4 regions of the Virgibacillus salarius genome follow, and region 2 is predicted to be linked to each of the others. Evidence: riboswitches for the same ligand, from Rfam matches in the RefSeq annotation. Region 2 holds a riboswitch; each other region holds the start of a gene.

Region 1 (8,104 bases), on a different contig from region 2:
TGGCGGCAACAACAAGTACAGCCTGCTGGATATCCGTTGCCTCGAATGTCTTTTGTTTCCATGTAAGAAAGCCCGCTTCCCAAGCCGTTCGAATTGCCTTATTAATCATAGGACTAATTACTGTAATGTAAGCACCACTGTCTATGATTGTGTTTATACGTCGTTCTGCTATCGTGCCACCACCAACAATAACTACTTGCTTTTCATTTAATTCAAGCATTAATGGAATTCGCCCCATTGCATTCAACATCCTTTTTATAAAATTGCTTTACACGATTGCCTCTATAACGCGATCCTTTAATGCTTCCTGCATTGCCGGATGCTTTCCTAAATGATGACAAAGGATGATTTCCCTCTTGCTTCCCCCAATTTCTGTAATCCTTTGCTGAATATGTCGCATCAAAAATCCGGTAAACCAAATATAAGGGACGATAACAATTTGCGAGTTTTCCTCCGTAACAGCTGCCCGCAACTTTCCCTCAAAAGCAGGGGTACATGCAGCTAGATAGCATGCTTCCACATGAGCTACCCCCGTTATTTTTTTTAGTCGATTTGCGATGGTTTCGATATCGATTACTGTTTGTGGATTACTACTGCCTCTGCCTACTAACAGCACCTTCATATCTGACTTCATAGTTACCACTGCTTGATTCATTCGCTCAGCCAATATCTGCGTTAATCGATCTTGTACACCAAGTGGTTGACCATAGGTAAATGAAATAGCTGGATATAATGCCTTTTGCTGCTCAATAACCTGCGGAATATCGTGATAATAATGACCTGCTTGTAATAATAGCACCGGTACAATTGCGATGCGGGTTGCCCCTTGAGTTACCAAATTAGCAATTCCCTGCTTCATATCAGGAGTGGCCAATTCGAGAAAGCAGATTTCCTGCAAGGGAATATCCACCTGTTCTTTCACCGTTTCAAGAAACGATATGGCTTCTGCCGTAGCATCAGCGTATCTACTGCCATGACTTACATAAAGAACAGCTTGCATGTAGCTTCCTCCCTTTGTTACCCAATGACAGCAATTGGCGATTCGGATGCTTCATAAGCCAGCCCTTCAAACCACTTTATTTGTTCACGTAGCCGAACGACCTCACCAATAATAATCATCGAGGGGTTTTTTAGATGTTTAGCTTTCGTTGCTATCGTGTGCAACGTACCTGTTATCGTTTGTTGCGCTTGTGTTGTCCCATAATGTATAACGACAATCGGCGTCGTTGCATCCCTGCCATATTTAATTAGATAATGGCATATGTCTGGAAGGTTTTTTACACCCATATAAATACATAAGGTTTCAGCGCCCTTAGCAAGGTGCTCCCAATATGCTTCACCTGTATCTCCATTTCGAGTTACTCCCGACACAAAAGCAACAGATGAGCTAATCTGTCGATGGGTTAACGGGATTCCGGCATAGGCTGGCGCAGCTGATCCAGAAGTAATTCCTGGTACAATTTCAAATGGAATCTGGTGTTTTCCTAGAGTGAGCGCTTCCTCACCCCCTCTTCCAAAGATAAAAGGGTCACCGCCTTTTAATCGCGTAACAACCTTCCCTTGCCTTGCATATTGCCAAAGTAATTGATTTATTTGCTCCTGCTTTAATGCGTGGTGATCTGGACGCTTCCCACAATAAATCAGTTCTGCTTGTTTAGGTGCATAGTCCTCTAATAATTGTTCATTCACTAAACGATCATATAAAATAACATCCGACTGACCGATGATCTTTGCACCTTTTACCGTAATCAAATCGGGGTCACCTGGACCTGCTCCAACCAAATATACCTTTCCCATTTCCTACCCCCGCCTCTTCTATTAATCTGGTTTAAACCTGCACTACCTATGAAAATCAAGTCCGGAATGTACAGCTTCCACATAATTCGCTCGAATAACGTAGTCTCCAAAATGCTCCCCATCGAGCCGTTCCCTTGCATACTGATTGAGAATAGGACGAAGTGTATCTAAAATCTCCTGCTCGCCTATATTTTCTCGATAGAGCTTACTTAATCGTTCCCCGGTAAAACTTCCACCAAGGTACATATTGTACTTACCTGGCGCCTTACCAATGAACGCAATTTCTGCTAGAGCTGGTCGCGAGCATCCATTGGGACAGCCTGACATGCGTATAACCATTTCTTCTTCACGTAGTCCTGCTTCATCAAGAATCCCTTCTATCTTTTCAATTAATGAAGGAAGGTACCTTTCTGATTCCGCCATTGCCAAAGCGCAAGTTGGTAACGCAACACAAGCCATCGAATTACGGCGTAACCCGCTAAATTGCCCACCATCTGTTAGTTTGTACGTTTTGATAAGTTGATCGATCTGTTCTTTCTTTTGTTTCGTAACATTTGCAATGACTAGATTTTGATTAGGTGTTAAACGAAAATCACCCGTATGCACCTTTGCGATTTCCCTCAGTCCTGTCCTTAATGGATAATCCTCTGTATCCTTTACACGGCCATTTTGAATAAATAATGTGAAGTGCCATTTGCCGTTTCCCTCCACCCAGCCATAGCTATCCCCATTATTTTCAAACTGATAATTTCTCGTTTCCTCCAATTCCCAGCCTAATCGTTCATGTAACGTTTGCTTTAGCCAATCAATACCTCTTGCATCGATCGTGTATTTAAATCTTGCATTCTTACGGTTGGATCGATTTCCATAGTCACGTTGAATTGTAACAATTTCCTCTGCTACAGCAATTACTTGATCTGGTGTACAGAAGCCAATCACCCGCCCTAATTGCGGATACGTATCGGTATTTCCGTGCGTCATTCCCATACCGCCACCAACAGAAACATTAAACCCCACCAGTTTACCTGCCTCTTGAATAGCAATAAAGCCAAGGTCTTGAGAGAATACATCAATATCATTTGATGGTGGTACAGCAATGCCAATCTTGAATTTTCTTGGCAAATACGTTGTTCCATAGATTGGTTCTATTTCCGTTTCATCTCGCGAATCAACTACTTTTTCTTTATCTAGCCAAATCTCATGATATGCTCCGGTTCTTGGTGAGAGGTGGTCACTAATTTTTTGTGCCCACGTTTGAACCTCTGCATGGACCGCCGATTGATATGAATTGGTATTGCACATTACATTTCGATTTACATCACCACATGCTGCTAAAGTATCCATAAGTGTATGGTTAATCTCTTTTATCGTATTTTTCAAATTCCATTTCAAGATGCCATGTAATTGAAATGCTTGCCTTGTGGTTAGACGAATCGTTCCATTTGCATAATTGTCAGCAAGTTCATCCATCACCAGCCATTGCTTAGGGCTGGCAATTCCTCCTGGAACACGCACTCGCAGCATAAATTGATAGGCAGGCTCTAATTTTTGACGTCTCCGTTCATCCCGTAGATCACGATCATCCTGTTGATAACTCCCGTGAAACTTCAGCACTTTATTATCATCATCCGAAATAGCTCCTGTTATTGGGTCTGCAAGTCCTTCCGTTATTGTACCTCGTAGAAATTTACTTTCTTTTTTAATTCGCTCCATATCATCCAATGTGGTCTCATGTAGTGAGTCCTTTCCCTTTGCCATTCGTTAAACTCCCTCCATTCCTTAATCTTCACGTGTAATAGCACCAAGCATGTATCCTAAATAACCTGCCTATTTAACCAACAAGAGCCATTAATACACATCTCGCTGGTAGCGTTTCTCCTGACGCATTTGCTGCAAATACGATTCAGCCTCCTCCGCAGTCATGTCTCCCTCCTGCCTTAAAATCGTAAGTATTGTTTGCTGGACGTCTTTTGCCATATGCTTTTCGTCTCCACACACGTAAACAGCAGCGCCTGCTTTTAACCATTCATAAAAATCCTTACTTTTTTCAAGCATCTTGTGTTGTACATATACTTTTTGATCGGTATCCCGTGAGAATGCCACATCCATTCTCGATAGCACACCAGATTTTAACCACTTTTGCCAATCCACTTGATAAAGGAAATCACAGGAGAAATGCTGTTCTCCAAAGAAGAGCCATGTTTGTTGCTCCGCTTCGGTTTCCTCTAGTTCCTCCAGATAAGAGCGAAATGGTGCAACCCCGGTACCAGGACCAATCATAATCACCCTCGTTTCCGGGTCATCAGGAAATTGAAAATTAGCGTTTTGTTGGATATACACTGGCAATTTCTCACCGACTTCCACTCGTGTGGCTACTTGACTGGAGCAGACGCCCGCACGTTCACGCCCATGAGCAAAATAATTTACCGTACCAACAGTTAGATGAACTTCATCAGGGTTGGCTTCATAGCTGCTGGCAATGGAATAAAGACGAGCAGGTAGCTTCCGTAATATGCTGACAAAATCCTCAGCCAGCAGCTTCTTAGGCGGAAAATCGGTTACTAAATCTAGAACATCCCTTCCCTCAAGATACGACTTTAAATTTTCCTTATTGCTTGCTGTTAATAGATCGGTTAATGCTTCATTAGCAAATAATGTAGCTGCCTTTTCTACTAGTGGCTTCGTTAAAACCGTAATCTCAAAATGGGAAAGTAAAGCTTCTCGTAATGACCTAATTTCCCCCTGTTTATTCACAGATACAGTTTGTTCTGCATCCCAATTCATCGCCTTCATAAGTTGATCGACTAATACGGGGTCATTTTTCGGAAATATCCCTAAGCTATCTCCTGGTTTGAAGGTAAAGCCAGACCCATCAATGGACAATTCTAGATGGCGGGTTTGCTTATTGGAACCGCGACCACTTAAATTAATATTCTCCACAACCTCGGCCATAAATGGATTTGTTCTTGAAAAACCAGGTTGTTCGGAAACGAACGTGCCTGCCGTTTGTTGACCTGCTAGAACGGTATTGTCAACAACTTCAGATGACTGCTTTAAAACCCCGAGTACTCCCGTCATCCACTCAGACGCTTGCTCATCAAAATCCAAATCACAATCTACTCGGTCATATAGCCTCTCTCCACCTAATTCTTCTAGGCGTTTATCAAAGTCTTTTCCTGTTTGACAGAAAAATTCATACGACTCATCACCGAGCGCTAGCACTGCGAAACGCAAATGATCCAATTTAGGTGCTTTTCTGCTGTGAAGAAATTCATAGAAAGAGATCGCATTATCCGGTGGATCACCTTCTCCATGGGTTGCCGTTATAATTAATACATCCTCTGTCTTCTTTAATTTCTTTGGCTTAAAGTCATCAAGCGCGGAGCAAGTTACCAAAAAATTCGCTGCGTCTAGCTTTTCAGCCATCGATTCTGCTAATGAGCGGGCAGTCCCTGTCTCCGATCCATATAATACGGTTACTTCTCTCGGATCTGTGCCAGCATTCGTTGCTTGACTGACGGCTTGGGGGTCTGGATTACCAGATTGGACTTCTTTTGATATAAAAGCTGAAAGGTAACCACTTAGCCAAACCTTTTGATGATCCGTTAAAGTAGGTAACAGGAGATTTAATTGTTCTATTTGTTCGTGATTAAAAGGGCTATTTGTTACATTCAACGACAACACGTTCCACCTCACTATTAAGTTCTTTTTTATACCTATACAATCAAATACTTAGTATACCAATTAATTTACTAGGAATTAAACGAAATAAAAAAGATGAATACTCAGATCATCACGATTCGCTTTTATTAACCGTGGTGTGCAAGCCACATTCCGTTTTCGTTTGCCCCGTCCATCTACCTGCACGTAAATCATCAGAGTCGGCTACTTGGGAGGTACAAGGAATACACCCAATACTTGGATAATTTCTATCATGCAGTTCATTATAGGGCAATTGTTGTTTTTGAATATAATTCCATACATCGTCCCAAGTCCAATAAATTAACGGACATATTTTAATGCTTTTAAATCGTTCATCCCTATTCACAAAGTCTGTTTTACTACGACTTGGTGACTGCTCTCTACGAAGTCCAGATATCCAAGCAGGTACCTTATCTAGTTCTTCTTCAAGAGGCTTGATCTTACGAATGAAACAACATTGATCTGGCTGTCGCTTCCACAAGGCTGAGCCATGCTTTGCTGCCTGTTCTTCCACTGTCAAATCAGGCTGCTTTAAGCGAATCCGCAAATCAGGGTACCTTTTTTTCACTTCATCGATGAGATCATACGTTTCTTGAAAATGTAACCCTGTGTCTAGAAAGACAATCTCTGCATCGGATTTCTCCTTTGCTATTAAATCAATTAGCACCATACCTTCTGCGCCAAAGCTACATGCATAAACGATGGAATCCCCATATTGCTCATATGCCCAACTTAAAATGGTAGAGGCTCCTTTCGTTTCATCCTCAGGGAGAAAATCTTTAAAAGGATCAACAGTAAAATCTTGATATGACAGCATATGACTTGTCACGCATTATCCCTCCTACGTTATTCTTAAAAATAAAGGCGTAAGGTCTAGGCAAACAAATGTACTGGAAATAGGCAGTGAGGCAAACATAAACATGCTATGAAAAACTCTTCCTATCCATGTGATAAGAAGAGTAATTTGTACGGTATCTTGCACTCTTCTTATCTATCAGACCATTGTCTGTAGGAATTGGCACAGTGTTAGAATAACCTGCTGCCGAAGCTTCAAAGGGCCTTTTCCCTCCACCTCTCTTGATAAGAATTAAAATCTATGACTGTATTGTTTGATATATTAAATGGTTTTCCAGAAAAAGTCAATGCCTTTTTCCAAAACATGAGAATAGTTTGATATTCATGTTATATACAAAAAACAAGCCAGATGTGACAATAAATTTTTTTAGATCATGAAAAGAATCACCTAAATGTGAACGTACTATTCTCCCAAAAGCATGTGTATTCTAATATGCTTATGATAATGCTTTTAACCCGGTAACTCCAATAATAATCGCAATCAAACTAGCAATTCGATACTTATTCGTAGATTCACCAAAGAAAATCATGTTCATCAATACCGCACCGGCCGTTCCAATGCCAATAAACACAGAATATGCCACACTTACAAGTAAATACGAGAAGGATGCATATAAAAAGATGAATGAACCACCTAATCCACCAATATAAAGCAGTCCATTTCGTATAGTCTTCTGTTGACTATAGAGACGTAAACCTAAGACACCTAACATTTCAAATACAGATGCACTCGCAATAAATAACCAACCCATTAGGATTGAACCCCCTTTGTCGCTTCAGACTGTTCCGGTTGATCAGAAAGTTTTAAGCCAATAACCCCTAGAACTAGAATCAACATAAAGAACATTTTTCCTACATTTAAACTTCCACCAAACAAGTAAATATCCATGATGGCTGTACCTACTGTTCCCGCAGCAGCAAATATCGCATATACGGTACCTGTTGGTAGATTTTCACAAGCTTTAGACAGGAAATGGAGATCTAAAAGGATAGCTCCTATGATTAGGACCCAATGCCACCAAGCGTTAGCGGTATTAAATCCATAGATCCAGATCAATTCAAAAACACTCGTTAATACAACATATATCCATGATTTATTCATTTCTGTATTTCATCCTTTACCACATGACTGACTTTCAGTCATTATATTTTTAGAAAACCGGAGCAAAATTCGCTCAGTCCTTATCACTAAATGCTCAGATTTACGCTTCCTCTAGTAGCTATTATGGAATAATAGCTATTGCTTGACCACCACTCCGGCTGCCCACTTCCCTTTCCGTGGGGTTTGTCCTTCAGCTAACTTTGCAACGTGTTCTTCTTTGCAAAGTTAGTTGAAGCCGTGCCCGCGGAAAGCGAAGTAATTCGTAGGGGCATTGCCAATATACATCAAACATTTCAAAATAACTACTTGGCTTAACGCAGTCATTGCACTGATTTTATACTTTCTTAACTTATAATAAAAAACTTGGATTACACCAAGTCCAATTACTTACATAATGCATGTAATGCAAATTCTAAGACTTCTCGTTGTTTTTGTTTAGCAGACTCCTCGTCTTGTTGGTCATACAGATAGGATTGTTCAGCGGCCGATTCAATTAGGCCAATTAGTAATTTAGCTGTTCCGTTAATATCAATCGAATCTCGTAATTTACTAGCAGCCTTTGGTTGCTCAAGAAATTCTTGCATCCAGGCATAATAAGGCTCATAGATTTTTTCCCACTCACTCAAATAGTCACTTGAGGCTAATCCA
Region 2 (8,104 bases):
AATATCTAATATCAAACATAGCTAAATAAATACGGTATTGGTAAAGGCGTTGAAATAATGTATACATTCAGAGACTATTACAATAATGAAATTAAGTTATCATTCGATTATCTTCCTTTTTCCAAAAACCCTAAACATGTATGGATTGTCTGTAAATATCGGGGTCAATGGTTATTAACCAAACACAAAGATAGAGGGTTAGAATTTCCAGGAGGTAAGGTGGAAGAAGGGGAAACACCGGAGGAAGCCGCAATAAGAGAAGTAAAAGAAGAGACTGGTGGGTTAGTGAAAAATATGAACTACATGGGACAGTATTTTGTATCTGGTAAAAAGGAAGATGTAGTAAAGAATGTGTATTATGCTTCGATCCAAGCACTAGAAAAACAGGACACATACTATGAAACAGATGGGCCGATACTCTTAGAAACTATTCCATTAAATGTGAAATATCAAAATTGCTATAGCTTTATTATGAAAGATGACGTTCTTGAGCATTGTATTCAATATATACACCAGCATTATTAAAAATCGCCCTTTATTTGGGCGATTTTATATATTTATTAGGAAGATGAATGCTTGATCAGCCACGCTTCCATTCGTTCTACAAATTTGTACATGATGGCAGCGAAGATAGCAATTAATACTAAGCTTGCCATGACTAATGAAAAATCAAACACTTGGAAACCATAAATAATTAGATATCCAAGGCCCTGTTTAGATACGAGAAATTCACCGACTATAACCCCAACCCAGGATAATCCTACATTTACTTTGAGGGTGGAAATCATAGCAGGTAAAGTGGCTGGAAAAATGGCATGTTTAAATATTTGCCATTTACTAGCACCGAAACTAATTAATACTTTCTCAAAATTGGGATCCACTTCATTAAAAGCTGAATAAACAACAAGTGTAGTGATGATAACGGATATAATTGCTCCCATTGCTATAATTGAAACATACCCAGGTCCTAGTGCCACAATAATGATAGGCCCTAACGCTACCTTTGGCATAGCATTCAAAATTACCAGGTAAGGATCCATTATTCTAGAGAAACGCTTCGATGTCCATAAAGATATAGCTAGTAGTATGCCGAATAGTGTACCAATTAGAAATCCAGCAATGGTCTCCAGTAGTGTGACTTCAAGGTGGGTAAATAACGAGCCGTTACTAAATTTTTCAATGATTACTTGACAAATTGTAGTAGGCGAGCTAAATAATAATGGGTCGATCCAATAAAGCCTGCTAGCTATTTCCCACAGTAGCACAAACGTTATAAGTATACTTACTTGCCAAGTATATACGATTTTAGTTTCTTTTTTAACTTTACTTAAATAGGCCTTAAACAGTTGTTCATCCGTATTAGTCGCCTTCATTATTTATACTCACCACCTTTTTTGTTTGTACATTTTCTCTTTGATCAAGCTCCTCCCAAACCTTATCAAAGAGGATTTGATATTTAGGGTGTCGCCTCACAAGTAAAGGTGGTTCATTTCTTAATTCAATTGGCACTTCAAAAACCTTTGAAATGGTTCCAGGATTCGCATCCATTACGAATATGCGATCACTCATAGCAATTGCTTCGCCAATATCATGTGTTACGAGAATAGTTGTTTTATGGTAAGCTTTTAATAATTTTGATACTAGCTCTTCTAATTTAAGCTTTGTTTGATAATCTAAAGCAGAGAACGGTTCATCAAGAAGTAGAATTTTTGGATCATTAATTAGAGTGCGTACAAGGGCAGCACGTTGCCGCATCCCCCCAGATAAAGAACTAGGATATGCATTCGCGACCTCTGCCAATCCTACTTCCTTCAATAGTTTGAGGGCTTTTTGTTCTGTGTTTTTTGAATGTGTATGAGTGATTTTTGGTCCTAGTAAAACGTTATCCACAATGGTTTTCCAAGGAAATAAATAATCTTGCTGAAGCATGTAGCCGATTTCAGATGCTGTCGTTTCAACTTCCTTTTTTTGTAAGCTAACCTTTCCTTCGGTTTGTTTAATAATACCTGCAATGATTGAAAGTATTGTTGATTTTCCACATCCACTAGGACCTAATAAGGCAATAAATTCTCCTTTCTGGATAGAAAAAGAAATATCATCTAATGCCTTTGTATAATTATTTTTCGAGAAATAATAATGTGAGACATGATCTAAGGTTAGAAATGACACCTTTACTCACTCCTTAGTTACGTATTACATCCTCTGCGATCTCTGTATTCACGAGCTCTTCGTATGGTACATCCTCAGGTAATTCACCAGCTTCATTCATTATTTTCTTCAAATTATTCCATTCTTTCTTATCTAGGACAGGATCGGTTGCAAAGGATGCTTGGCTTTTGTAGCGCTCAATGGATGCGGTAAGCATTTCTAGTTCTGTATCTTCAAAGTATGGTTGGATTACTTGAGCAATTTCTTCGGGGGTATGTGTTTCAACCCATTGCTGTGCTTTATAAATAGCTCTAGTGAATTTTTCTACGTCAGCTTTGTTTTTGTCAATAAAGCTTTGTTTAGTCATATATACTGTATAAGGTACGTGACCGGACTCTTCACCAAATGAAGCGACTATATGTCCTTTTCCTTCCTTTTCAAACGTACTGGCAGTTGGTTCAAATAATTGAACGTATTCCGCTTCACCAGATACAAATGCCCCCGGAATGTTAGCGAATTCTATATTTTGCTGTAAATCGAGATCTGTCTGTGGATTAATACCATGCTGCTTTAGCACAAATTCTCCAACCATTTGCGGCATTCCTCCTTTCCGCTGTCCAAGGAATGTTGTATCCTTTAGGTCTTCCCATGTGAAATTTGGTTTAGGTTCTTTTGCTACTAAAAAGGTGCCATCTGTTTGGGTTAATTGGGCAAAATTAATCGCATAATCTTTGGAGTTCTGAGCATAAACGTAGATGGAAGTCTCTGCACCTACTAAAGCCATATCAGCTCCTTCAGATAACAGGGCAGTCATCGTTTTATCCCCACCCCAAGTTGTTTGCAGCTCTACATCTAGGCCTACTTCTTCAAAAAAACCTTCCTCTAGAGCTACGTATTGTGGGGCGTAAAATAAAGAACGAGTTACTTCTGCTATTTTGATCGACGTGTTTTCCTTCGAATTACAAGCAGTAAGAGTTATAATTAACCCGCAAGAGATCAGGATAAAAACCATTATTTTTTTCATTCTATTCGACCCCTTCAAATATTTATATGTCAACACAGTTTATGAACAGCTTAGAAAATGTGTGAATGCCTAGAAAAAAATAAGTCAAATGAATAGATGATCGAATAGTACGAAAATATTTATGGAACAGAAACGCAAGCTCCCGAATAGAAACGTAGCACTTGGAGCAAGTCAATGGAGATAAAGGAAGCACGGTAGCTTGCAAGCCAATGATGACTTAGATTAGGACGATTCGTGAAGTCGCCTCGTTTCTGGGCACTAGAGCTGGACGCAGCTCAATACGCTTTATAATTTACTAGACTAAAAAAAGCCGATCTCTTTATAAGAGATCGGCAACCAGCTGTTATAGCTGAACAGTAAATTATACAACTTTTTTCACTCATTTATAATAAATCCTTTTGGGATGAGGAAACGATAAATTATCCTTTATAAATTGGCCCAGCCTGCATAATATCAGCGCTTGCTTCCGTGAATTTTTGGAAATTCTGATGAAACTTCATGGCAAGTGATTTTGCTTCCGTTTGATAAGCGTTTTTGTCTTCCCATGTGTTTTCGGGAACTAAGACGTCATCGGGAACACCTGGAACTTGGATAGGGATTTCCAATCCAAAAATATTATCTCTTATTGTCTCTACACTATTGAGTTCACCTTCTAATGCAGCATGAATCATTGCACGTGTATAAGACAGCTTCATGCGTTTACCAATGCCGTAAGATCCCCCAGTCCATCCTGTGTTTACAAGAAACACGTTTGATTGATAAAAATCAATTTTTTCACCAAGCATTTTCGCATACTTTGCCGGAGCTAAAGGTAAAAATGGTGATCCAAAACATGCAGAGAACGTAGCCTGTGGTTCTGTCACTCCTCGCTCCGTACCTGCAAGCTTGCTTGTGTAGCCACTTAAGAAATGATACATTGCTTGCTCTTTTGATAATTTACTTATTGGCGGCAATGTTCCCGAAGCATCTGCTGTAAGGAAGATAATTGTATTTGGATGCCCAGCAATACTTGGCACTGCGATATTATCAATGTTTTCAATTGGATAGGCTGCTCTTGTGTTTTCTGTTAAAGTTGTGTCATCATAATCAGGTAGCCTTGTTTGTTTATTAAGAATAACGTTTTCAAGGACAGAACCAAATCGTATTGCATTATAAATTTGCGGCTCTTTTTCTTGAGATAAATGAATACACTTTGCGTAACATCCGCCTTCAATATTAAATACTCCATTTGGACCCCAACCATGCTCATCATCACCAATTAATCTTCTGTAAGGATCAGCAGATAAGGTGGTTTTCCCCGTGCCGGATAAACCAAAGAATAAAGCCACGTCTCCCTCTTTGCCAACATTAGCAGAACAGTGCATAGATAATACATCTTGTTGAGGTAGTAAGAAATTCATCACTGAAAAGATAGACTTTTTAATTTCACCTGCATATTCGGTACCACCTATTAGAATGATTCGTTTTTTAAAAGAAACAAGAATAAACGCTTCTGAGTTCGTACCATCTACTTCAGGATCTGCTTTAAAAGTAGGGGCTGATATTACTGTGAATTCAGCTTGATGTGATAGTAACTCATCAGCAGTTGGAGTTATAAATAACTGCCGTGCAAATAGATTGTGCCAGGCATATTCGTTAATAACTTGTATTGGTAAGCGATACGCGTGGTCTGCACCAGCAAATCCGTTAAATTGGAATAGCTCTTCTTTATTTTTTAAATAGGAAATAACCTTTTCATACAATCGATCAAATACAGATTCATCAATGGATTGATTTACTGTTCCCCAATCCACCTGCTGTTCACTTACTTCATCTGTAACAATAAATTTATCTTTTGGGGAGCGACCGGTATAAGATCCTGTTGTTGCTTGAACTGCACCTGTTGCGGTTAACATGCCTTCTTCTCTTGCTAAAATTCTTTCAACAAGCTGAGGTACGGATAAATTTGTTTGTAGCTGTTTATGCGTGTATAATTCTTTTACGAAAGACTTTTCTACCGTTTTCATGTTAAATACCTGCCTTTATGTGAAATTGTATTCACGTTCTTTTGTTGAACGACCAAATAATCCTGAATATGTTTATTAGTATAACACATTTAAGTTAATAGTCCATACTAAATATAAAATAATTTTTATAAGATGTTGAATGTTTACAGCAAAAAATGTCGTTCAGAATCTTTCTTTCCTTTAGTATGAGTAAAAAACTTCTGAGAATACAGTTAAACTAGTTGACACATTAAGCTTCTTCCGATAAGCTAAGTTTCGAACGGATACTCTCTTATTCAGAGTTGGTGGAGGGACAGACCCAATGAAGCCCAGCAACCATCACTTTAGTGAAAAGGTGCTAACCTGATGCAAGGAGATTTTTTTCCTTGAACAATAAGAGCGAAAGGCCAGCAATCCTTTCCTCATGACAAGCGGGAAAGGCTTTTTTTATTAGTTATAAAAATTCTACACGTAGATGACTAACTTTAACCCGATTATAAACATATTAGTCAATTTCTAAGCTAAATTGTCATTCGCCTGCGTGTACGTGTGAACCAGGAGTGACAATAGAATATACGGTAGTAGGTAATCTTTCTGGTGCCTTTCTTATTTCAGTTTAACCTTAGTACTTATTACTGAATGAGCATATTTGATAAATAGAGTTCCGTAATCGATATTTGAAGGAGGATTTAGCAACATGGCTGCTAATCGTCGTTTGTTTACTTCTGAATCAGTAACAGAAGGACATCCAGATAAGATATCTGATCAAATTTCAGATGCTATTTTGGATGAGATATTAAAAACAGATCCAAATGCCCGAGTGGCATGTGAAACAACTGTTACAACTGGACTTGTTCTTGTAGCGGGTGAAATATCCACTACTACTTATGTAGATATACCTGCTATTGTTCGTAAAACTATAAAAGAAATCGGATATACTCGCGCAAAATTTGGGTTCGACGCGGAGACATGCGCAGTATTAACTGCCATTGATGAACAATCACCTGATATTGCTGGTGGAGTTGACACAGCATTGGAAGCAAGACAAGGAAAAATGAGCGATCAAGAGATTGCTGCAATAGGTGCTGGTGATCAGGGTTTAATGTTTGGTTTTGCTTGTGATGAAACAGACGAATTGATGCCACTTCCAATCTCATTGGCACATAAGTTGGCAAAGCGTCTCGCTGACGTTCGGAAGGATAAGACATTAGAATACTTACGACCGGACGGTAAAACACAGGTAACCGTTGAGTATGATGAAAATGATCAACCTGTTAAAATTGATACCATCGTAATTTCTACACAGCATCATCAGGATATAGCTACAGAGCAAATAGAAAAAGATTTGATAGAGCATGTTATACGCCCTATAGTACCAAATGAGTTATTAGATGAGACGACTAAATATTTTATTAATCCAACTGGCCGTTTCGTTATTGGTGGACCTCAGGGGGATGCAGGTTTAACAGGTCGAAAGATTATTGTTGATACGTATGGAGGCTATGCTAGACACGGTGGCGGAGCGTTTAGTGGAAAAGACTCTACTAAAGTTGATCGGTCAGCTGCATACGCTGCCCGTTATGTCGCAAAGAACATAGTGGCTGCCAGGCTTGCCAAAAGCTGTGAAGTACAGCTAGCCTATGCCATTGGTGTAGCAGAACCTGTTTCTATTTCGATAAACACTTTTGGAACAGGTGTTGTAAATGAAGAGCAACTAGTAAAAGCTGTTCGAGAATTATTTGATTTACGACCAGCAGGTATTATTCGTATGTTAGACTTGCAAAAACCTATTTATAAAAATACTGCTGCTTACGGGCATTTTGGAAGAACAGACATTTTATTTCCATGGGAGAAGACAGACAAAGTTGAGCAATTGAAAGCACTTATTAAGTAGTAAAGTCTTGATCATCCTTTAGCTTCACAATGGTTATGATACGAAAAAAGGTAACCTAGCTGATTTAATCTTCTAGGCTGCCTTTTTTCATAGTCTAAATTACAATATTTTCCATAAGGATAAAGAAGGCGTGTTGAGCTGCGTCCAGCTCCAGCGCACAGAATCTAGGTGACTTCACGAATCGCCCTAATCTAAGTCATCATTGGCTTGCAAGCACACCGTGATTCCTTTATCTCCGTTGACTAGCTCCAATCGCTTTTGTTCTTGAAGTTACTTACCGGAATTTGTATATTTTTTGTAGTAGATTGCTTTATCTACATATGATTTTCGTACACGTTCCATCTCCGCGTAATCTTCTAGAGTTAAGTCTCGGATTACTTTTGCTGGTCTACCAAGAGCTAACGTATGTGGCGGAATCGTTTTTCTAGGTGGCACAAGGCTTCCGGCTCCGATAAATGCATTTTCACCTATTTCCGCACCATCAAGAATAATGGAACCCATACCAATTAAAGCTTTGTTTCTAATCATGGCGGAGTGCAGGGTCACTTGATGTCCGACTGTCACATCATCCTCGATAATTAAGGGAAGATTAGGGCTTTGATGAAGCATGGACAGATCTTGAATACTAATTCTTTTACCAATTTTCACAGGTGCAACATCTCCACGAACTACAGTTTTAAACCATATACTAGAATATTCATCAATTGTAACGTCACCGATGATGGTTGCATCCTCTGCAATAAATGCAGTTTCATGAATTTGTGGTTGTTTTTCTTTATATGAATGTATCATTTGAATCCTCCTGGATAATATGGTGATATAAACAGTATAACAAAATTATAGCGGGGACAATGTAGATTGGAGGCAGCAAGTTGAGCAATCATGTACCAAATAACCCAATAATTTTAATGGCAACCGTTTATCTGAAAATTTTTCCAGCTGTAAGTAAAGAGTTAGTTTATTGGCAAAAACGTGCTGCGGAAATTCCCGATCAAGAATTGAGAACTCAGGCTTTATCAAGTATTTCTTCCAAACGTTTTCATTGTCAAGGAG
Region 3 (8,104 bases), on a different contig from region 2:
TCTTTATCATAAAGAAATGCATTTACTTCAAAGTTCAAACGAAAGCTTCTGACATCGATATTAGCAGTTCCCACCGATGCAATTTTTCCATCCACTACGATTGTTTTAGCATGAAGAAATCCATTCTGATAAATATACACCTCTGCACCTGCATCTAATAAATCACCGACATAGGATAATGTTGCCCAATAAACAAACGGATGATCCGGTTTATTTGGAATCATAATCTTTACGTCTACCCCCGATAAAGCAGCAATTCTAAGAACATCCCGTAAACTTTCATCAGGAATAAAGTAAGGTGTTTGGATATAAATATAATCCTTGGCAGACATAATCATTTTAATGTATCCATTTTTTATCTGCTCCCAATCTGAATCTGGTCCACTAGAAACGATTTGCACACCCACATCACCAGCTGGAACAGCGTTGTAATAACGATCTTCATATAAGATATCATTCCTAGAAGCTTGGTTCCAATCCAAAATAAAGCGAGTTTGCATATGCAGAACCGCATCACCATAAATACGCAAATGTGTATCGCGCCAATTTCCAAATTTCTTATCCTGCCCAAGATACTCATCACCAATATTAAAACCACCAATATATCCCACCTTACCATCTATAATGCCTAATTTTCGATGGTTACGATAATTAATTTTGAAATTGATTTTCGGAATCTTTGGCGGAAAAAACGCCTCCACTTCTACGCCAGCTCTGCGTAATCGTCTAATATACTTTCTTCGTAATGAACGGGAACCCATATCATCATAAAGTACACGAACCTCTATACCTTCATTAGCCTTCTTAATAAGAATGTCAGCAATACGCTTACCTAGTTGATCATCACGAATGATGTAATAAAGCAAATGTATATGATCCGTAGCTTTTTCCAGATCAGCAATGAGGGATTCAAACTTTTCTGTTCCATCCGTAAAAATGGTCACTTTATTATCTTGTGTAAAGATGGCATCATCATTACGTAAATGTAAATAATATAAATCCTCATACTCTGCTATCTCTTTATGTTTGAATGCAAACGTACCGTTTTCAATTGCACGAAGCTGGGATTGTACAGCTGTTTTTACACCAAGTCTACTCTTTGTATCCCAAGTAAATATCCTTCGTTTACTAATCGGCTTACCAAAGATTAAGTATAAAAAGAAACCTGCAATTGGAATAAACAATAATACCATTAACCACGCCCATGTAGCACTAGCATCCTTTCGTTCCAAAAAGATAATAGAAACACCTAAGGCAATATTAAAAATTAAAATAAATCCTAATAAGTATGACAGTATTTCCATAGTCTGACAAATCCCCCCTTACATGAAAATTGTTTTAGTTCGTGCCATGTCTTATCCAGTAACAATTTTCTATTATCCTCCCCAAACTAGACTGTTCCTATTTTTAAGGGTGAGGACATCAAATTACGCTAAAGTAGAAAGAGTATATATCCATCACCTCTACAATCAATAATATAGCATACATTTTAATTTGTCGTTAGCTTAGCAGAATGCAAGCGCTACCTATTATTTATAGAATAAATGATATTAGCTTATTGTATTAAATTTTATCCTTTTTATGTACCTTGATGCTGTTATAAAGCACTTCATATGAAAGAAAACCATAACCTTTCTACGTATCAAATCGTATTTACGATTCATAAATGTGGTACTGACATCATGAATGAACATTATATATGATCTCATTATTAATAACACCAGCGTATCTTATGTTTTTGTATATCTAACAGTCTTTTCGTTAAGGGTTACTTTGAACTGTTTAACCAGGTCAAAAAAAAACCTATACCAGCTACTACTAGCATAAGCGTATTATTTCTTCGCTACTTGTCATCTAGCTTGTTTAATGCTTGCTCCAAATCCTCCCAAATATCTTGCCAAGCCTCTAAACCCACCGATAAACGGATCAGCTGCTCCGTTATTCCCATCATGTCACGCTCAGCTTCTGGCACAACCGCATGTGTCATTGTTGATGGATGTTGTATAAGCGTCTCTGCATCTCCTAAGCTAACTGCAATTTTTAAAAACTCCAAGTTATTTAAGAACTGTTGAACATCGTATTTATCCCCAACTAATTCAAATGATATAACTCCAGCACCACGCTTCATCTGCTTTTGATATATCGCAAAATTTGGATGCTCCCTATCACCTGGATAATAAATAGTTGAAATCCTTGGATGAGTACCTAATTTCTCCACAATCTTTTCTGCATTATCTGAATGTCGATCAAGCCGAATCGGCAGTGTTTTCAAACCCCTTAATAATAGCCAAGCATCAAATGGCGAAAGAACGCCTCCAATATCTTTTTGTGTCGTCATGGCAACACCGTCAAGAAATGAACTTCTTCCTACTACCAAACCACCAATTACATCTCCGTGTCCGCCAATATATTTTGTAGCACTATGAACAACAACATCACAACCAAATTCCAGTGGTCGCTGAATATAAGGGGATGAGAAGGTATTGTCTACAACGACCGGAATATGGTAGCGCTTTGCAACCGTTGCTACCATTTGTAGATCGATCAGCTTCATGGTGGGATTAATTGGTGTTTCAATATAAATACAGGTTGTTTCTGGCCTTAGACAAGCCAAAACCTCTTCCTCACAATTCATTTCTGAGAAATCATGATTAATATGATACTTATCCTTTAACATGGATAACAATCCATACGTACAGCCATAAAGCCCGGAAGAACAAAGAATATGATCATTTGCTTTTGTTAGTGAAATTAATACCGCTGAAACGGCAGCCATTCCAGAGGAAAAAGCCAACCCTCGCTCCCCTCCTTCTAATGCCGCAATCCGCTCTTCCAAAAGCTGTACAGTAGGATTACCTAAACGCGAATATACAAAACCATCCTCTTCCCTTGCAAAACGCCGCTCTCCTTGTTCTGCTGAATCAAATGTAAAAGTAGAGGTTTGAAATAAAGGAGCTGCTAAACTTCCTAACATCTCTTCTGAATGATAACCTTCATGAACAACCTTCGTCTCCAATTGCTTTTCTTTCTTCTTCACATCCATTCCTCCTCACGTAAACTCTTGTAAACTGACCACCTATATATATCCTATTCAAATAAACGCATAAATGAATACGTTTTCTTTAGAGACGTTATCTTTGCTTTTTTTCTGGAGCAATTCTAAAATAGATTTACTTTATACCGGAAGAAGGGATGAAACCTTATGAACGCTAATCAGGATCGGAACGGTATGATCTACACATCATCAGCATACATATTATGGGGATTTCTACCAATCTATTGGAAGCTTCTTGACCATGTTTCTCCAGGGGAAACATTAGCTCACCGCATTATTTGGTCTTTCGTCTTCACATTTTTACTTGTTCTCATTATGCGTAAATGGTCGGATTTTACGAAGGAATGGAAGGAATTGCTTCATAATAAAAAGAAGCTATTTGGTATTTCTTTGGCTACGCTAGTAATTAGTCTAAATTGGTTAATATTTATTTGGGCCGTTAATAGTAATCATGTTGTTCAAGCAAGTCTGGGCTATTATATTAATCCACTTATAAGCATATTACTAGGAATTATCGTATTAAAAGAAGCCTTTACTTTCCGTCAAACTATTTCATTTATTCTAGCAGGAATCGGTGTGCTTTATTTAACGATAAGCTATGGTGTGTTTCCTTGGGTGTCATTATTACTTGCCATCAGCTTTGGACTGTATGGTTTATTGAAGAAAAAGGTCGATATCGGACCAATGATAGGGTTAACCATTGAAACCATGCTTATTCTCCCCTTCGCAATTATTTACCTAGCCATTTACCCTGATAACGCCTTTCAGCTTCATGAATTCTTTTCATCTACGAACCTATTATTAATGGGTGCAGGTGTTATGACAGCAATTCCCTTGTTACTGTTTGCAAGTGGAGCGAAACGCATTTCTTTAGCAATGGTCGGATTCTTGCAATATATTGCACCAACATTAATGTTATTACTAGGCGTATTTATATATAAAGAAGCCTTTACTTCTGCTCATTTAATTGCTTTCGCGTTCATTTGGATAGCTCTAGTAAACTTTATGCTTACGAGCTACCGAAGACCACTGAGGAAAAAGCATGTATAAAAAGATATAACATGCTCTAGGTTTTCTTACGTTTTGGCGATGGTATTATGCCTGCCTTTTGTTACGATTTAAAACTAGTGGTTGACAAAAGATTATGTACACCTATATAATATTCAATAATTTAGAAAAATACATCTCTTATCAAGAGCGGTGGAGGGAATAGGCCCTGTGAAGCCCAGCAACCAAAAAGCGATGAAATATTGCTTTTTACGGTGCTACATCCTACAGATCCATTTTATGATCTGGAAGATAAGAGGAGGAAAGGTTAAATCCAAGCCCTCTTCTTAGGAAGAGGGCTTTTTCATTTTCCCCCTCTTCCTCCAGACACAAGGATTGCTATTCAGTAACTGGCCACGTCAATACTAGTCGTGGCAATACAGAACTACAAACTATCCTAGGAGGAATGAATAATGGCAAAATTTCACCAGAAACAACCAGATACAGTATTACTACACGGAGGTCAGGTGCCAGACCCAACCACGGGTTCTAGAGCTGTCCCTATTTATCAAACAACATCCTATGTTTTTCGTGACACGGAGCACGCACAGAATCTATTTGGCCTTACCGAACCGGGTAACATTTATACACGGATAGGGAACCCTACCGTAGATGCTTTCGAGCAACGAATTGCCGAATTAGAAGACGGTGTAGCAGCAGTAGCAACAGCATCTGGAATGGCAGCTATTACCTTTGCTATCCTAAATGTTGCTAGTACAGGAGATGAAATTATAGCTGACAGTAATTTATACGGTGGTACTTATAATCTATTTGCAAACACACTTCCTCGCTATGGTATAACGGTTAAATTTGTTAATGGCAAGAACAAGAATGAAGTCGAAGCTGCTATCACAGATAAAACAAAAGCAATCTTCGGTGAAATTATTACGAACCCTAGTCTGCACATCTTTGATGTCGAGACCATTGCTGCTTTAGCTCATTCTTATAATATTCCTTTAATAATTGATAATACATTCGCACCTTATATTGCTAAGCCGATAGCATGGGGAGCAGATGTTGTGGTCCACTCCGCTACAAAATGGATAGGAGGACATGGTACGACCATTGGAGGTGTTGTCGTTGATGGCGGAAGGTTTAATTGGAATAACAGCAAATTCCCTGGCTTTACAGAACCAGATGAGAGCTATAATGGCCTCCGTTTCATTGATGTTGGTCCTGCGGCTTTTGCTACTAAATTAAGGGTACAATTATTGCGTGATATTGGTGCGTGTATTAGCCCGCATAATGCGTTTTTACTATTACAGGGTTTAGAAACCTTGCATCTTCGTATTCCTCAACATAATAAAAATGCACAGATAATTGCCGAATACTTAGCTAAAAATCCTGCGATCGAATGGGTGAACTACCCAGGTTTACAAAGCCATTCATCAAACAAGCGAGCTAAAAAATATTTTAGTGAAGGTGCTGGATCTATCATCACTTTTGGAATTCGAGGGGGGAGAGAAGCTGGACGACAATTAATTGAATGTATTGAATTATGGTCACATGTAGCTAATGTTGGTGATGCAAAATCACTAATTATTCATCCTGCTTCAACAACGCATCAACAACTAACCGTTGAAGAATTAAAAACTAGTGGTGTTACGGAGGAAACAATTCGTCTATCGATTGGTTTGGAGTCTGTTACCGACTTATTATACACCTTAGATGCTGCTATCGCTGAAGCTACTGGCGAAGCAAAAACGATAACAACCAATGATTCCGTCGCTATCAGTTGGCTACTTAGCTCTCCGTTTGATCGTAATAATGGAAATATACGAAAAAAAACCATTGCCGTATACGGCTGGGAAGATGCAGGAGAGAAAGAAAGGGAAAAAGTCAAACAGCTACAATCTATTGGTTTTGAGCTTTATTATATAAGTCATTCAACAACTGAAGAATCTCAGCATGTGTTCAGAGACTTATCAGCTATTCCAACTGAGCTTGATGCTGTATGGTTTCTCCAATCAGACCTCCCATCAGGTGTTATCGAACAAGTTATAAATAAACAAGGAAAAATAGTATGGTTGGAACAGCCTTATCAAAATAGTACTTTAGAATATGCCAAAGCAGCTGGGATCACTGTTATTACCGCAAAAAATCCTTATGACGAGTTTTTAGCATTGCGATCACAAGACGATGCTTCTGACCTCACTCATGTTTGAACGAGCAAACAGTATGCTGGAATCAAACTAATTTTAGAAATTTAGAACTAATTATTTATGTAACAAAACTGTTTCACTTTTAGAAAGGAGGTTTACTTTTACTACCGATTGGAAAAATTATAAATAACCTTCCCTTACTGATCGCCTGTTATTGAAGGCGATCTTATTTTATCCCGTATATAACTGGCAGTAAGATCCCTACTTCAAGCAATAAAGTAAAACCAATATGGGTAAATGTGGGGATCGACTGTCAGTAAATGTCCGATTAATTGAAAGTCCTTTAGGTCATACCCTTGTGGTACTAGCAATCAGTAAGGGATAGACAAAAGCCCCAGCGGATTGAGGTTTCACTTTATTTCCTTCATTGAACAAGTTATGAAGTACATATATATAGGAAATACTTTCGAATGTATTTTATACATGAGACAATAAAGAAAAAAGGTTATGAACATAACAGCATAGGTGTGAGTAAACATGAAGAAAAACTACTATTATTTCGGTGCTATTTTTGTGATGCTTTTAGGGATCAGTCTTATCTTTTTCCTGACACATCAGCCTGACCCAAAGTTAAATGATGTTATCATTTCGGAGAAAGACAGTAAAACAAATGGGGATCAGCAGAAAGAAGCGACTAAGACAGATCAAGATGAAAAACAAGATGATCAAACGGAAGAAAAGCCATTCTCCGAAATGGTAGTAAGTGCTGTTGAACAAACCATTCAGTTCTTTTCAAATAAAACACATGTTACAGCAATAGGTGATTCCCTTACACAAGGAGTTGGCGATTCAACCGCACAAGGTGGATATGTAGGGATTTTGGAACGGGCTATTAACAAGGATAAAAAAGTAGTAACATTCGATAATCTAGGTGTCCGCGGTAATCGCTCTGATCAGCTGCTTAAAAGACTGGATAAACCCGAAGTTGTTTCCTCGATTAAGCGATCTGATATAGTATTAATAACTATCGGAGCCAATGATATAATGCAAGTCCTTAAGCAGAACATTACCAATTTAAAAATGGAAGACTTCACGAAAGAGCGTGCACAATATCAAGAAAGATTGCATCATATCTTTTCCAAAATTGAAACAATTAACCCGAAAACAAAGATTTATTTATTAGGATTTTATAATCCATTCCAAAAATATTTTAAAGATATAAAGGAATTAGGAATCATTGTTGAAAATTGGAATAATACAGGGAAAGAAATAGCAGCTAGCAAAAAAAATGTATCGTTTATTCCGACAAAAGATTTATTTGATAACACAGATGAAAACCTATTTGCAGAAGATAATTTCCATCCGAATCACCTCGGCTATAAGCGAATGGCCCAGCGTGTATTGGATTTCCTAACAAACGAAGATGAAAGAGGATGAGTAATATGGCAGAAAGAAACGTACGTCGATCTAAGAGGAGTAAGTGGAAAAAGCGGTTTATAGGCTTGCTTTCATTAAACATTGTCATATTAATCATTATTTTAGCACTTATTTTTTGGCCAGTACCACGTGTAGATTATCCGGCTCAACATGCAGATAAAGCTGATGAAAGCTCAGAATTTGTCGTTCGTACGACGAAACAAAATTTGAATGAGTTAATTAACGCATATATCGATCAAATGCTCAACGATACAAAACATCGCTATCGAATTGAGTTAGGTGAGGATGTACATTTAATTGGTGAATTACCAGTATTTTCAACAACCGTACCATTATCTGTTCATTTAGAGCCATTTGTTCAAGATAATGGCGATATTATATTAAAGCAAAGATCGATCTCTATCGGATTACTTGAATTACCAAACCAAAAAATTATGGAGTATATTGATAAATACTTACCAAT
Region 4 (8,104 bases), on a different contig from region 2:
TTTATTCTCCCTATGTAAGGATAAGGAATTAGCAGAGGATTTGACTCACGATACATTTATGAAAGCATACATAGCATTAGATAGATCACCGCCAAAGTCCTTTAAAGCATGGCTGTTTAAAATAGCCTACCATCTTTTCATTGATTATATGAGGCACAGTAAAAGAATTGTTTATCAGGAACCAGAATTTTTTTCGAAAATAGCTCACGATCAATCAACAGAACTAGATTTTTTAAAACACTTACATATTAGAGAATTGTACCGAAAGCTTGATCAATTGAAGCCCTTACAGCGGGATGCTATTCTTCTATGTGATATTCAAGGATATTCCTATAAAGAAGCAGCTACTATTCTATCAGTAAAGGAGAACACCTTGAAATCCCATATTTTCCGTGGAAGAGGACGACTTAGACAGCTTTATAAAAAAGGGGAGTGAAGCATGAGCACAGAATGGAAAGAAAAGCTAAAAAAATATTATAATGGTGAGCTGTCAGAGGAGGAAGCTCTGGAAGTAGAGGAGGAATTAGATAGGCTTGATGATTATCAGGAAATACTAGGGAAAGAGATACCATCTGTTGATCAGGAGAATGATCGTGAAGATATACCTCCGGAAAAAGTCCAGCAAATTCTAAACAGTAGTATTCGGCATGCTAAATTTTCCTTAGTAGCCTATGTTGTTATGATCCTATTACTCATATACCCTATTATGGTGATAGCTAGTTATCTGTACTATGGCGTGAATAATAAGGCTGAAGAACTTATAGATGTTGCAATTAATACAGTTTACGTCACGGAGCCAAATGTTAGTCTTGAAGAAATGGAGATAGAGGAGCAGATTAATTTATTTCATTTTCAAGTTCAGATGGATCTTTTCAAACGAATTGGCAAAAAGGATATAAAGCAAGGGGAGTGGCAGGTCAAATATCTATTCGATGATGCAAAAATGCCAGTACGAAACTATATTACAGAATCTCCGAAAGAGCGAATCCCATATTTTGATACAAAAAAACTATATCACCCTAAAGCAACGATTACGAATCGAGATAATACAGCTTGGGATACACTTGAAAAACTGCCAGAAGGAACTGTTTCTGAAATATATGTCTCACTAAATAAACTTACAAACCCAGATGAAATGCCAGACATCGTAGATGGAATGGATGTGGAATGGCGATGGTATGCTATAGATACTGGTTTAGAATCCACAGGTAAAGATCTAGAAGGAAGATATCTGGCGCCAATCGGTTATCCTGCCCAAACAGATCCTGATGCTTGGTCACCGTACAATAATTCAAAATCAAATGAAGCACAATTCTTAGATAGTCTTCATTTACTAGAAAAATATGAAGAGCAAGCGGTAGCCATTTCCCATGCAAAATCATTAGAGCTGAATGATCGGATTAGTTATTTAATGAACCATGGGATTCATGTTTATGCCGGGGTACTTACAGGACCTACAAAAGAGATATTAAAACTACAAGAAAATGAAGCAATTCGAGCGATTCATATAGGGGAGGTGCGATTATGGAATTGGTAAGTTTATTTCATAGAAAAGAAAAAAAGAAACGACTAAAATTAAGAGAAACGAAATTTGGTATCGCGTCTTTTATATGTGCATTGCTTACATTAGCCTATTTAAATATTTTTTTACTAACCTTCGGTGAAGTTGCGGGACTTACGAATATCTTCTTTGGTGTACTACCCTTTCTTGGTACACTTTTTGGTTTAATTAGTTTAACAAGAATAAATTTTAAAAAAACCTTTACCTTGTTAGCATTCAGTATTTATGTATTTACCGCATTTTGTATTGTTATCGTCGGTTTCTTTGAGCTAAGCATTTATCCAAAGCCATGAGGAAAGTAAAAACGTTTTTCACATGGAAAACAGAGAAATACTAGAAATCTTGGAGTAGTCCATCTTTATATTAAACAAACTACTTGCTGGTAAGTGACCAACAAGTAGTTTGTTTTACTTGATTACTGATTTTCTTTACGTTCGATAATCATCTCAACGAATAAATCAATTTGTTTCTTTACTGCAATTGGGTCGTAACGATAAAAAATATCAAAGTCATTATAGAAGATTTGATCTTGTTTATGAGCTTGTAAATTTTTCCAAACAGCAGAATCTTTCAAGTCTTGTAAAGCTGTCCCTTCATTTTCAGGGTCATACGTGGTTAAGAACATATAATCAGCTGCATAGTCAGGGAGTACCTCTAGAGAAAGCTGTTTCGTACTTTCTCCTTCACTGTTCTTCTCTGGCATCTTTAATTTGAGCGCATTATACAAGGCTTGTCCACCTCTACCCGAATTATCACCAAAGGTCCACAATTCCCCTTTGTTTGTAAGCTCATAAATGCCAAATGTTTCATCCGGCTCGATAACACCCTCTAATTTTTTACGACCTTCCTCTCCTTTTTTATGAAAGTCAGTGAGGAATGCTTCTGCTTGATCCGGCTTACCTGTGATGTCACCGAATAGCTTAACGGTTTCTTCTACATCGGATGTAGTACCGTATGGGATATGAATGGTTGGAGCGATCTTAGATAATGCCTCGTAATTATCATCATACATAACGACGATTAGATCCGGTTTTAGCGATAATACTTTTTCTTCATTGAGTGGATAGCCAACATCTGTTGCATCCTTTAATAAATCTGATATAAATGGATTATCAAATGCTGTTGGTTCAGCACCTACTACGTTTGCACCTACGGACAGTAGTTCGCCCCCGTAGTAGTCGGTGACAATTCGTTTTGGTTTAACTGGTATATCGACATTCCCTTTAGCGGTTTCAAAACTACGCATTTCTTCTTGTTTATTATTATCTTCATTGCTATCTTGATTTTCTGATTCTTCTTCTGAGCTATTATTACCACCACATGCTGATAAGAAGACAGCAAGAATAACTAGAAAAACTGGTAAGCGCAATTTTTTAATCATTTTCAATCTCCTTAGCTTATGATTTTTGATATAGATGCCTTAATAGCGCTTTATTTCTTGAATTAAATTTATCGTTATGTGAAGATACCCTTGCTTTTGCTGTTGCATCAGGTTCTAATAATAGTTTTGCTTGATTAACGGCATTCGCTGCATCTACAAATGCTCCAGCAATTAAGTGTACCTTCCCATCAAACGATAAGATATCACCAGCTGCATAAAGACCTTCAATGGAAGTAGCTGATTTCGAGGTTCCTTTTACAAAGAAATCCCTTTCTATTTCAATATTTAAAGGGCTTTCTTTAATAAACGTTAATTCTCGTTCATAGCCATAGCTAATGATAAGCGCATCTGTTTTCACTTCTTCTTCTTGATTTGTCTCGTGGTTTCGTATTTCCACGGCTTCGATTTGATCGCCTTGTGCATTAGCATGCAACTTCTCAATGGTTGAATTAAAATGGATGTTAGCTGTAGAATTCATGATTTGCGAAATATGTGCTTCATGTCCTGTAAATTCATTTTTACGATGCACCATATGTAGCTGCTTAGCTATTGGTTCTAATTCGTTAGCCCAATCAATGGCTGAGTTTCCCCCACCAGATATGATAATGTTTTTATTTTTGAAATGCTCAAGACTTTGTACGGTATAATGCAGATTTGTTACCTCAAATCGATCTGCACCTTCAATATCAATTTTAATTGGATTTAATATACCGCCACCAACTGCAAGAATTACTGTTTTACTTAAATATTGATTACCAGAATGGGAAGTTAATACAAATAGGTTATCTTCATTTTTCTCTATTTTTGTAACTTTTTCGTTGAGAATGACTTCAGGATCGAATGTCAATGCTTGCTCTGCCATTTGATCAATTAAGGTAGCTCCAGTTACAGGAGTTAATCCACCTACATCCCAAATCATTTTCTCTGGATATACGTGTACCTTACCACCAAGCTTTGGTTGATATTCTATAATACGAGTTGATAAATCCCTCATGCCACTATAAAAAGATGCATATAAACCTGCTGGTCCACCACCAACAATAGTTACATCTGTAATATCTAAATGTTGCATATTATAATTACCTCCTTCGCCATTGATGATAATGAGAATCATTATCACTATGACTAATTATACAGAATTTTTTTAGTAAAGCAATAAACGGTTAGAAAAATAAATGACAGGTTTATAAAAAATTTTCAAATAGTAATTGACAGGATGTCGCAAGCGTAGTATTGTATATATCAATTACAAAATATAAACTTCTTATTCAGAGAGGTGGAGGGAATTGGCCCTTTGAAGCCTCGGCAGCGGACTTTACAAAGTACTGTGCCAAATCCAACAAGTCATTTGTGCTTGGAAAATAAGAAGAGAGCGCCAATAGATATGGAAATCTCTTCTTACAAACAAGGAGGGATTTTTTTATTCGGAACAAAATTTTATAGCGTAACTTCTTATCCAGAGAGGTGGAGGGACTGGCCCTTTGAAACCTCGGCAACAGACTCTATGAAGTACTGTGCCAAATCCAGCAAGCTAAGAGCTTGAAAGATAAGAAGAGGATAGTATATGGATGCCTCTTCTTAACTGAAGAGGCATTTTTAGTACAGACATAAAGGAGTGATACATCATGATTACGTTTGAACGTGTAAGTAAAATTTATAATGGAAAGCAACAACAAATAAAGGCATTAGAAGATGTGAATTTGCACATTGAAAAAGGTGAAATCTTTGGTGTTATCGGTTTTAGTGGTGCTGGGAAAAGTTCCCTTATTCGTTGTGTGAACCTATTAGAACGTCCCTCTTCGGGAAAAGTAACGGTTAATAATCAAGATTTGCTAAGCCTTTCTCCAAAGGATCTACGTGAAGCTAAACGAAGCATCGGGATGATTTTTCAGCATTTTAATTTATTAAATGCTAAAACAGTATTCGCAAATGTAGCGATGCCGTTATTACTTGCTAATGTACCAAAAGATGAAGTGAAGCGTCGGGTTATAGAACTACTAGAGTTTGTTGGATTAAAAGATAAAGCAGATAATTATCCAGATCAACTATCTGGTGGACAAAAGCAGCGTGTAGGAATTGCTCGTGCCCTTGCTACGAAGCCAAAGGTATTATTATGTGACGAAGCAACTTCAGCACTAGATCCAGAAACTACGAAATCAATTTTACAGCTGCTAAAGAAGATAAATGAAGAATATAACCTAACCATTTTGATTATTACGCATGAAATGGGGGTTATTCGCGAGATTTGCGATAAGGTAGCGGTATTGGATGAGGGGAAAGTAGTAGAAGCAGGTTCCGTATTCGAAGTGTTTGCACAGCCAAAGACAGAGATTGCACATAAATTTGTACGGTCTGTGATGCATGATGATATTCCTAGATCCGTATATGAGCTGTTAAAAGTGCTGGATCAACGTCAGAAAATTTATCGAATTGTATTCCTTGGGGAATCGACGGGACGACCGCTATTATCAGAAATTGCTAAGCAATATGCGGTTGATGTAAATGTGTTATTTGGCAGTATTACGGAGCTACAGGGAACACCATTTGGCAATTTAATCGTCAAACTAGATGGTGATGAAAATGAAATAAATCGTGCTATCATGCATATTCACCAACAGAAGGTAACGGTAAAGGAGGTGCTAGCAGATGTTAGTTAATGGTCAACAAATTGTGGAAGCATTATGGGAGACTATTGTAATGGTTGGCGTTTCCTTGCTTTTTTCGTTTGTAATTGGTCTAATCTTAGGGATTTTACTTGTTGTCACAAGAAAAGGTCATTTATGGGAAAATAAAGCAGTTTTTACCGTATTAAATGCCATTATAAATGTGTTCCGATCTATTCCGTTTATTATCTTAATGGTTGCTGTCATACCATTTACTCGTTTGGTAGTTGGAACTTCAATTGGAACTGCGGCAGCTATTGTTCCAATGATTTTATATGCTGGCCCATATATTGCTCGATTAATAGAAAATTCACTACTAGAGGTTGATCCAGGTGTGATGGAGGCAGCACAGGCTATGGGTGCAACACCTAAACAGATAATTATGCGCTTCCTTATTCCAGAAGCGCTTAGCTCCTTGTTATTGGGTATTACGATTGCCACCATTGGACTCGTAGGTGCATCTGCCATGGCAGGTGCAGTAGGGGGTGGAGGCCTTGGCGACTTAGCTATTACTTACGGATATCAACGCTTTGATACATTGGTTATGATTATCACCGTAGGGATTCTCGTTATTATGGTTCAAGGCTTACAATCTACAGGCAATTTCATTTCTAAAAAAATTAGACGTCGGTAATGACTATTAATTTGAACGCTTTTTTCTAGCTATTTTTTAAAGCATTTATCGTTAAGTAACGTATTTAAAAATAAGGAGAGAACAGCATGAAAAGAATAACCATCCGTTTTTTATTGATTATATTGACAAGCATTATCACAGCATGTTCGAGTAGTGATGCAGCTACAACAGTGAAAGTCGGGATTAGTGGATCAGATACAGCCATTTGGGATTACGTGGCAGAAAAAGCAAAAAAAGAAGGGATAGATGTCGAAATCGTTCGTTTTTCTGACTATGTTCAGCCCAACTTAGCATTAGCTGAGGGGGAAATCGATGCAAATGCTTTTCAGACGGTATCTTATTTTGATGCTTTTATTGAAGAACATCATTTAGATTTAACCCCAATTGCAACAACAGTTATTGCTCCAATGGGCTTATATTCTGAAAAGCATGATCGTCCAGAAGATATTCCAGAAGGTGGAACCATTGCCTTAGCAAAAGAGGCAACAAATATGGGGAGAGGTCTATTGTTGTTACAGGACGCAGGGTTGATAACGTTAGAAGAAGGATTTGATGGCAATGGTTCATTAGATAAGATTGTTGAGAATCCAAAGAATCTTCAATTTGAATTGCTAGTGGCTGGTCAAACACCGCGTGTTTTACCTGATGTCGATGCTTCTATTATTAATAATGGGATTGCAGTTGATGCAGGTTTTAGCCCGTTAGATGATTCCATTTACCATGAAGATGAAACAGCAACGCCATATATAAATATCATCGCTGTCCAAAAAGAGGATCAAGATGATGAAGTGTTGAAGAAATTAGCAGATATTTATCAAACCGAGGATGTTGCGAATTTTATAGAAAAAGAAAGAGACGGAAATTCAATTCCAACGTTCGTACCGTTAAATGAAATAGGACATTAGACAAATAATAATATAGAGAGGTGAAGAAGATGACTATCGTTACAGGTAATATTGTGGAACTTAAAAAGCGAATTGCAACTTATATTGATGCGAATAAAGAAAGATATATAGGGATTAGTCATACCATACATGAGAACCCAGAAATCGGAAATCAGGAATTCTTTGCAGCTAAAACATTAACAGATATTTTAGTTGAGGAAGGCTTTGACGTTGAAAAAGATATAGCCGGGCACCAAACAGCGTTTATCGCAAAGAAACATGGTAGAGTTAAAGGACGGACCATTGGATTTTTAGCGGAATATGATGCGTTGCCTGGAATTGGGCATGCATGTGGCCATAATGTGATAGGCGCCACCAGTATTGCTGCTGCAATTGGTCTAAGTAAAGTAATTGATGAAATTGGTGGGAATTTAGTTGTATTAGGAACACCAGCTGAGGAAGGTGGACCTAATGGCAGTGCGAAAGGAAGTTTTGTAAAGGGAGGGCTTGTTGACCAGCTTGATGCTGCAATTATCGTACATCCAGGTGCCGAAACTAGTCTAACGTCACCAAGCTTAGCTGTAGATCCATTAGATTTCGAATTTCTTGGGAAGCCAGCTCATGCATCAGCGCATCCAGAAGAAGGAATAAATGCATTGGATGGTGTGATCCAATTGTTTAACGGGATAAATGCTTTACGTCAGCATGTACCAAGTGATGTACGTATTCATGGAATTATTACAGATGGTGGTCATGCTCCTAATGTGGTTCCTGAATATGCAAAGGCACGATTTTTCATCCGAGCAGCATCGAGAAATACATTAAATGAAGTAACTGATCGGGTTAAGTCGATTGCTGAAGGAGCGGCTTTAGCAACTGGTTCACAGCTGAAGGTTACCCCATTTCAAAATGAGGTCGATAATTTTATTATAAATCGTAGTTTTGATGACGTTTTTAAAGAAGTCGTCGAAGAATTAGGGG

Evidence for each region. Region 2 has a riboswitch for S-adenosylmethionine ahead of metK (methionine adenosyltransferase). Riboswitches for the same ligand answer to the same signal wherever they lie in the genome.
Region 1: it holds a riboswitch for S-adenosylmethionine, as region 2 does, so the genes downstream of both, ABDZ84_RS11920 (phosphoadenylyl-sulfate reductase) here and metK (methionine adenosyltransferase) in region 2, are expected to answer to the same signal.
Region 3: it holds a riboswitch for S-adenosylmethionine, as region 2 does, so the genes downstream of both, ABDZ84_RS09565 (PLP-dependent aspartate aminotransferase family protein) here and metK (methionine adenosyltransferase) in region 2, are expected to answer to the same signal.
Region 4: it holds a riboswitch for S-adenosylmethionine, as region 2 does, so the genes downstream of both, ABDZ84_RS01520 (methionine ABC transporter ATP-binding protein) here and metK (methionine adenosyltransferase) in region 2, are expected to answer to the same signal.

The regions. Positions count from the first base shown of each region.
Region 1 is NZ_BAAACY010000088.1:100,817-108,920, forward strand. Features, by position in the region: gene ABDZ84_RS11895 (NAD(P)-binding protein) at 1-238, opposite strand, end outside; gene ABDZ84_RS11900 (sirohydrochlorin chelatase) at 269-1,000, opposite strand; gene cobA (uroporphyrinogen-III C-methyltransferase) at 1,018-1,797, opposite strand; gene cysI (assimilatory sulfite reductase (NADPH) hemoprotein subunit) at 1,840-3,555, opposite strand; gene ABDZ84_RS11915 (assimilatory sulfite reductase (NADPH) flavoprotein subunit) at 3,646-5,478, opposite strand; gene ABDZ84_RS11920 (phosphoadenylyl-sulfate reductase) at 5,591-6,316, opposite strand; SAM riboswitch class I at 6,484-6,586, opposite strand; gene ABDZ84_RS11925 (DMT family transporter) at 6,792-7,106, opposite strand; gene ABDZ84_RS11930 (DMT family transporter) at 7,106-7,456, opposite strand; gene ABDZ84_RS11935 (TetR/AcrR family transcriptional regulator) at 7,840-8,104, opposite strand, start outside.
Region 2 is NZ_BAAACY010000078.1:81,295-89,398, forward strand. Features, by position in the region: gene ABDZ84_RS10530 (hypothetical protein) at 1-25, shown strand, start outside; gene ytkD (RNA deprotection pyrophosphohydrolase) at 58-525, shown strand; gene ABDZ84_RS10540 (ABC transporter permease) at 561-1,373, opposite strand; gene ABDZ84_RS10545 (ABC transporter ATP-binding protein) at 1,360-2,169, opposite strand; gene ABDZ84_RS10550 (ABC transporter substrate-binding protein) at 2,183-3,172, opposite strand; gene pckA (phosphoenolpyruvate carboxykinase (ATP)) at 3,592-5,178, opposite strand; SAM riboswitch class I at 5,447-5,557, shown strand; gene metK (methionine adenosyltransferase) at 5,855-7,051, shown strand; gene ABDZ84_RS10565 (gamma carbonic anhydrase) at 7,322-7,843, opposite strand; gene ABDZ84_RS10570 (tetraprenyl-beta-curcumene synthase family protein) at 7,924-8,104, shown strand, end outside.
Region 3 is NZ_BAAACY010000070.1:10,080-18,183, reverse strand. Features, by position in the region: gene cls (cardiolipin synthase) at 1-1,304, opposite strand, end outside; gene megL (methionine gamma-lyase) at 1,844-3,037, opposite strand; gene rarD (EamA family transporter RarD) at 3,203-4,105, shown strand; SAM riboswitch class I at 4,241-4,361, shown strand; gene ABDZ84_RS09565 (PLP-dependent aspartate aminotransferase family protein) at 4,516-6,267, shown strand; gene ABDZ84_RS09560 (SGNH/GDSL hydrolase family protein) at 6,742-7,641, shown strand; gene ABDZ84_RS09555 (YpmS family protein) at 7,647-8,104, shown strand, end outside.
Region 4 is NZ_BAAACY010000008.1:60,181-68,284, reverse strand. Features, by position in the region: gene ABDZ84_RS01545 (sigma-70 family RNA polymerase sigma factor) at 1-436, shown strand, start outside; gene ABDZ84_RS01540 (anti-sigma factor) at 440-1,537, shown strand; gene ABDZ84_RS01535 (hypothetical protein) at 1,525-1,854, shown strand; gene ABDZ84_RS01530 (ABC transporter substrate-binding protein) at 1,977-2,942, opposite strand; gene ABDZ84_RS01525 (NAD(P)/FAD-dependent oxidoreductase) at 2,959-4,014, opposite strand; SAM riboswitch class I at 4,204-4,310, shown strand; SAM riboswitch class I at 4,392-4,495, shown strand; gene ABDZ84_RS01520 (methionine ABC transporter ATP-binding protein) at 4,568-5,599, shown strand; gene ABDZ84_RS01515 (methionine ABC transporter permease) at 5,589-6,239, shown strand; gene ABDZ84_RS01510 (MetQ/NlpA family ABC transporter substrate-binding protein) at 6,326-7,144, shown strand; gene ABDZ84_RS01505 (M20 family metallopeptidase) at 7,174-8,104, shown strand, end outside.